Herpetosiphon gulosus: one gene and its partner. The protein of the gene in region 1 interacts with the protein of each later gene in a pairwise test. Links are inferred from orthologs where the notes say so. Each region holds a gene or a part of one and is shown on either strand. Other genes may lie near its edges.

What was found.
Region 2: the proteins of ileS (region 1) and ABEB26_RS13395 interact in binary tests that used the Escherichia coli proteins (3 or more experiments, as listed by UniProt). The link is inferred for Herpetosiphon gulosus from one-to-one orthologs.

Annotation. Positions count from the first base shown.
Region 1 is NZ_BAABRU010000005.1:293,545-297,589, forward strand. What follows is about bases 117-3,837. They hold ileS (isoleucine--tRNA ligase), read left to right. Parts: upstream 117-451; coding sequence 452-3,637; downstream 3,638-3,837. Other genes in these bases: ABEB26_RS08825 (DUF952 domain-containing protein), read left to right, coding at 3,713-3,837. Outside these bases: more of ABEB26_RS08825, read left to right, coding at 3,838-4,045. UniProt on the Escherichia coli protein: Catalyzes the attachment of isoleucine to tRNA(Ile). As IleRS can inadvertently accommodate and process structurally similar amino acids such as valine, to avoid such errors it has two additional distinct tRNA(Ile)-dependent editing activities.
Region 2 is NZ_BAABRU010000009.1:23,002-26,144, forward strand. Bases 300-3,118 are described here. They hold ABEB26_RS13395 (sugar ABC transporter substrate-binding protein), read left to right. Parts: upstream 300-1,114; coding sequence 1,115-2,122; downstream 2,123-3,118. Other genes in these bases: ABEB26_RS13390 (S8 family peptidase), read right to left, coding at 300-666; ABEB26_RS13400 (hypothetical protein), read left to right, coding at 2,224-3,118. Outside these bases: more of ABEB26_RS13390, read right to left, coding at 1-299; more of ABEB26_RS13400, read left to right, coding at 3,119-3,143. UniProt on the Escherichia coli protein: Part of the ABC transporter complex RbsABC involved in ribose import. Binds ribose. Also serves as the primary chemoreceptor for chemotaxis.

The DNA of each region.
Region 1 (4,045 bases):
TACTGAATTCTGACCTCTGGCCCCTGAATCCTGACCCCTACCACCCTCTGCGTTAAACTTGCTCTATGCTCTTTGTTCTATGTTCTTTCCTCCCTCATAATTCATACTTTAGTCCTTTGACGGCTGACTTTTAAGTATGGTACAATCGGGTCACAGGCGTTGACGGAGCCGAGTAGTTGGGCTAAATCCTGAATCAGCGAGCGTGCAAATGGTGTAAGGCACGTATCAGCAACCCCAACCAAAATCTCTCCTGAGCTGAACGCTGAACCCTTTGGCAGTAAGCGAACCGGATATCCCCCGTTATCGGGATGACGTTGTGATGGCAACGGCTTAAAGTGGGTAGTTCGTGCAAACGACTATCAAGCAGGGTGGTACCGCGAGGTCTTTTTGATAACCTCGTCCCAGCAGTGTGGGGCGGGGCTTTGTGTTTTTAGTCAACGAGGAGTCAACAATGGCGTTTGCAGCAGTTGATCCCAAGGTGTCGTTTCCGACGCTTGAGGATGAGATCGCCGCTTGGTGGGAAGCCCATGGCATCGTCAAAAAGACGCTTGACCATGGTGATGCTTCGCGTCCGTTTGTCTTTTTTGAAGGGCCACCTACGGCTAATGGTCGCCCGGGGATTCACCACGTCGAGGCTCGTTCGTCTAAAGATATTATGGTGCGCTTCAACCGCATGCTTGGTAAAAAGGTCATCGGCGCTCGCGGTGGCTGGGATACCCACGGCTTGCCAGTTGAACTGGAAGTTGAAAAGAAATTAGGCTTCGCGGGCAAGCCCGACATCGAAAAATATGGCATCACCGAATTTAACGCTGCTTGTCGTCAATCAGTTTGGGATTACATCCAAGAATGGGAAAAACTGACCCAGCGGATCGCCTTCTGGATCGATCTTGAAGATCCCTATATCACGTATGATAACAAATATATCGAGTCGTTGTGGTGGATCTTCAAGCAATTGCACGAGCGTGAATTGCTGTATCGTGATTATAAAGTGACGATGCATTGCCCACGCTGTGGGACATCGCTCTCGGATCACGAGGTAGCTCAAGGCTACCAAGATAACACTGACGATCCATCGGTGTGGGTACGTTTTCGACATACGTCTAGTGACCATGCTTTAGATGCTCAAGTTGCCGATGCCGCCTTCTTGGCATGGACGACGACACCTTGGACCTTGCCGGCTAACGCTGGTTTGGCGGTTAATCCTGAGGCAACGTATGTGCTGGCTGAGCACGAAGGTCAGCGCTATATCTTGGCCGAGGCTTTGGTTGGCGCGGTGTTGGGCGAAACTGCCACCACACTCGCCAGCTTTGTTGGAGCCGATCTGCGTGGCTTGCGCTATACACCGCTATTTCCAGGGGTTGGCGATAATGGCGCAGCAATCGATTTGAGCAGTGCCCATCGGGTGGTTGCCGATGAGTTCGTGTCGTTGGAAGATGGTACGGGCATCGTGCACATCGCGCCAGCTTATGGCGACTTGGAAATTGGCCGTAAGTATGGCTTGCCAACCTTGTTCTCGGTTGATTTAGCGGGCAAAGTACTGAGCAGCTTTGAAAGCTTTGGCTTTGCAGGCATGTTCTTCAAAGAAGCTGATCCCAAAATCACGCGCTATTTGAAAGAACAAGGCTTATTGTTCAAATCAGGGCGGGTGCTGCACACCTATCCATTCTGTTGGCGCTGTAAAACGCCGTTGCTGTTCTATGCCAAGCAATCGTGGTATATCCGCACGACGGCCTTGAAGCAACAGTTGATCGCCAACAACAAAAAGATCAATTGGGTGCCTGAGCACATCCAAGCTGGGCGCTTTGGCAATTGGCTCGAAAATAACATCGACTGGGCGATCAGCCGTGAGCGCTATTGGGGCACGCCGCTGCCAGTCTGGGCCTGCGATAATTGTCAACATATCGATGTGCTTGGTTCGTTGGCGGAGCTTGGCGAACGTTGGGGCCAAGATACTGCCAATCTGGATATGCACCGCCCATTTGTTGATGCGCCTACGTGGTCATGCCCTGAGTGCGAAGCTGGTACGATGCAGCGCATTCCTGATGTAGCCGATTGTTGGTTTGATTCAGGTGCGATGCCCGTTGCACAGTGGCATTATCCATTTGAAAATCAAGAATTATTCGAAGTTGCCGGCCAAGCCGATTTTATCTCGGAAGCAATCGACCAAACCCGTGGTTGGTTCTACACCTTGCACGCGGTTTCGACCTTGCTCTTCGATCGTCCAGCCTACAAGAATGTGATCTGTTTGGGGCACTTGTTGGATGGCAAAGGCGAGAAGATGTCCAAATCCAAGGGCAACATCGTTTCGCCATGGGAAATGGTCGAGAAGTATGGTGCTGATGCGGTGCGCTGGTATATGTTTGCTGCTGGTCAGCCTTACAACCCACGCCGTTTCTCAGCCGATTTGGTCAGCGAATCGTTGCGTCAGTTCTTGTTGACCTTGTGGAATACCTATAGCTTTTTCACAACCTACGCCAATGTTGATGGTTGGACACCTGAATTGGCGCAAGGCGATTTGGCAGCGATCGATCGTTGGGCCATGGCACGACTCAACGCTTTGGTGCGCGATGTGCGTAATGATCTGAGCAATTACGATATGAATACGCCAGCCAAGCGGCTCGAACAATTCGTTGATGAGCTTTCAAACTGGTATGTGCGGCGTAATCGGCGGCGTTTCTGGGGCAGCGAGATGAACGGCGATAAGCAAGCTGCCTATTCAACCTTGTACACCTGTTTGGTGACGATCTCCAAACTGATGGCTCCATTCACGCCATTTGTGGCCGAATCGTTGTATCAAAATCTGGTGCGCAGCTACGACCAAACTGCCGCCGAAAGTGTGCATATGGCGCTGTATCCCGAAGCCAATTTGGCAGTGATCGATGAAGAATTGATCCGTAAAACCGACTTGTTGCTCAAGGCCGTGAGCTTGGGCCGTGCCGCTCGCAAGAACGCTGGGATGCGCGTGCGTCAACCACTCAGCGAAGTGTTGGTGCGCTTGCCACGCGGCGAGCAACTTGACGAACTGAGCGCTGAACTGAGCGACGAACTCAATATCAAGTCGGTGCGCTGGCTTGGCGTGGGCGATGGCTTGGTCAGCTATCGTTTCAAGCCCAATTTGCGCTCAGTGGGCAAAAAGTTTGGCAAACTGGTTCCAGCCTTGCGTGAAGTATTGGCGAATCTCAGCAGCGAGCAAGCCGCCGATGCTGCGCATAAAGTTGAAACTGGGGCTAGCTTCGAGGTTGCAGTTGAAGGTGAGACATTAACCCTCGCCGCTGACGATGTATTGATGGAAGCCTCATCGCCCGAAGGCTACGCCGTTGCTGAAGGTGAGGGCTTGTTGGTAGCGTTGGTTACGACGCTGACTGACGAATTGCTGCGCGAAGGCATCGCCCGCGAAATCGTGCGCAACCTTAACGATGCTCGCAAGGCCGCAGATCTCGCGATCACCGATAAGATCAACGCAACTTTGGGGACTGAAGTTGATTTGGCGGCAGTCGTGGCTGAATATGCCGAGTATATCAAGGCCGAAACTTTGTGTGAGGTGTTGAGCGTTGGCGATGCTAACGATAACCATCACACCAGCAGTATGGAATTGGAACAAGGCAAACTTAGCCTCGGCATTAGCAAAATCGGCTAATCCGAGTACAATCAATGCGGCGCATACAGGCTGTGTATGCGCCGCATTGATTCATTGTTTGCTAGAGGAATGTCCATGTTGTTGCACATTATTTCTCCCACCGAGTGGCAGCAAGCCGTCGCTGCTGGTGAATATCGCCCAGCTTCGCTGGCTGAAGAAGGCTTTATTCATTGTTCGACTCCTGAGCAATTACTAACTCCCGCCAATTCGTTTTATCGTGGCCAAGCCAATTTACAATTATTATGTATCGATCCAGCGCAGCTCCACGCCAAACTGGTCTATGAAGATTGCTACGAGACTGGCATGCAATTTCCCCATATCTATGGGCCGCTCAATCTTGATGCCGTTTATAAGATCGTGGAATTTCCGGTTAATCCCGATGGTACATTTGATTTGCCGAAGCTAGAT
Region 2 (3,143 bases), on another replicon or contig:
GGGGCAGGTTCCTGCGCCACCAGTGCTATTGTTGGTTTCAGCAGCAACCGTCCCAGCGACGTGCGTACCGTGGCCATTACCATCATTTGGCGTTGAGTCATTATCGATGTAGTCGTAGCCAGCGACAATTTTGGCATCCAAATCAGGGTGAGTGCTTTGAATCCCAGTGTCAACAACCGCAACGACAACGCTGCTGCTACCGCGAGTAATATCCCAACCAGTGTATGCTTGGGTTACACCCCATGCCCATTGTGAGCTACGACCTGGGTCGTTGGGAGTGTAGGTTGAAGTATAGATAAAGTTGGGTTCGGCATATTCAATGTTGCCATCTTTGAGCAAGCTTTCAACCATGGCTTGGCGCATCGCCAAACTATCGTTGCTCTTCAAGCTAGCAAATTCGACGACTTCAGCGTCAAGCGCTTCGATCCGATCGATTTGCACTGCGCCCAAGGCACTCAAGGTGTTGGCGCGGCTGGCTTTTGAGGTTGAATTCTTGAATTTGATGACAAATTGTCCAGGAACAGCAGGGGCATTGAGGTCGAGACCAACGGCATCGCCAATATCGACGGGTTTTTCTACATCGCGTGACTGGGCGAACGATGAATTTGAGCCAGCAAACGCACTAACCGCCAAGATCAACATGCTCGAAACAAACAGACGCTTCAAAGTTGCCTCCTCAACATGTGGGTTGATTTTAACCAAAATCGTGCAGTACCAAACCAACAGCGGCTGTACCTACACCTTTACACATCGTTGTCATGAAGGATCGGTGAGGCCGATGATCCTGATGTTGCGTCCTCCTTTTACGCAGTCAGCAAACGAACCTAACAACACTATCAAGCTCCGTATCAGTGGATTAGTTATATATTAAAGGATCTTAACCGATTTGTCAAAAAAATTTAATAACCTTTATGCAGATATGTTAAAAAGCGCTTAAACGGGTTTAAGCATACTCCTAGAGCAGGATGGGACTATTGAGGCTAGACACAAATGCTACAATTGCGATAGTTAACTTGCTCGTAAATTTTGACGAATTTAATCAAGATTAATGTGAGAACACAGCAATTTCGTCTCAAGCCTTCGTCGTGTTCCCCATGTGCAAAAGGATCATCCAATGGAAAAGCCAACCAACAAGCCGCAAGTTCTGGTAAACTCCGTCGGATATTCCCGCCGTGACTTCCTCCGTTTCAGTGCGTTTACCACTGTCGGGCTACTCGCTGGCTGTGGAACAACCAGTGCTACCCCCGTTAGCACCGCTACCCCAACTAAACCCAAAATTGGACTCGTCATGAAATCGTTGAGCAACGAGTTTTTCCAACAAATGCAAGCTGGCGCTGAAGAATATGCCCGCCAAAATGCAACCCGCTTTGATTTCACTGCCACTGGCATTAACGATGAGCGCGATTTCGCCACCCAAATTGCTTCCTTCGAGCGCTTGGTTAATGAGCAATATGCTGTGATTGTGTTGGCTCCCGCCGATTCGATTGCCTTGGTTGCTCCAGTTGCCAAAGCCGTCAAAGCAGGCATCGTGGTGATCAACATCGATGTTGCGCTCGATGAAGCAACCAAAAAAGCCGCTGGCATCGATCTAGCCTTTTTTGGCCCCGATAACCGCGCCGGAGCCAAAATGTCGGGCGATGTGCTGGCCAAAGCCTTAGGCACAGGCGGCAAAGTCGCCGTGCTCGAAGGCAATCCAGAGGCCGATAATGCCGTCCAACGCCGCCTAGGCTTTGATGATGCTATTGCCGATGGCAGCTTAAATTTAGTTGTTGCTGAAAGTGGTCACTGGGAAACCAGCGAAGGTCAAAGCATCACCGCCGCCTGGCTCAAAAAGTACCCCGACCTGCAAGGAATCATGTGCGCCAACGATTCAATGGCTTTTGGGGCAGTCCAAGCGCTCGAAGCTGCCAATATGCTCGATAAAATCAAAGTCGTGGGCTTTGATAATATTCCTGCTGTGCAACCGTTGATCAAAGATGGTAAAATGCTGGCGACCGTCGAACAATACGGTGCTCAAATGGCAGCGATCGGTATGGACTACGGCTATCGCACCCTCAAAGGCGAGAAATTTAGCGGCTGGATTCGCACCGAGCTAAAATTAATCACCAAAGATAATCTCTAGACAATTAGTTATTCAGGTTTATTTGCTTGCAATGAAACTCCAAGTTTAGCACTTGGAGTTTCGTTATGGCTGCAATTAAATGAATTATGAGGAGAAGACAAATGTTCAAGCGTTGGTTTTTAATCATGGCGTTGCTCTTAGCAGGCTGTAGTCAAACGACAACTCCTAATCCAACTCAAACCGAGGCTGTCAGCACACTCGAGGGCTACGCAATTGCAATTCCTGAATCGTATAAAACTCATATTTTTGGATTGGATGATCGCTATCCAATAGGAAGTAATTCGGCAACTGATGAGCTTTTAACCACTTGGATAAAAAAGCAACCATATACCAATATTATTGGGCGTGACGTTTTTATAAGTGATCGCCCATTTGAGACTGTTTATCAAATCGTGGCCCAAGATCTCAATCGCTTCGATTGGAAAATGCTTACTAGTTATAATGAAGGCTATGTTCAGCTGGTTTATACTAAAGTTTTTGATGGAACAACTGTCGCTTTAGATACACTAATTATTGCCGGGAATGCCAAAGATCAACCATCAAAGGTTTTATTGATTCAAACCTTAACCACTGATATTCCAACAAAACCAACCCCAACTGTCAAACCAACTCAATCCTCAACGACATCAACTCGAACAATCGAAGGCTACGAAGTTGCAATTCCCGAGTCATATGACATTCCAACATGGGGTGACGCTTATGCGTTTGGCTCTGATGAAAAAATTGATCAATTATTAATAAATTGGCATGCAGCAGAACCCTATACGAATATTCTAGGCCGAAACGTGTTAACTAGTACAGATCGCCTTAGCTTAGTATATGCAACTATTAGCTCAAATCTTAATAATCGCGAATGGGAGCGGATTAGCAGCCAAGGTGATGATCGCTATTCGCATATTGTTTATAGTAAAACCATTGATCAAACACCAGTTGCTCTAGCAATGATCACAATGCAGGTTAATACTGATCAAGTTTTGGTAATCCAAACATTAACGACTGATATTCCTGAAAAACCAGAACC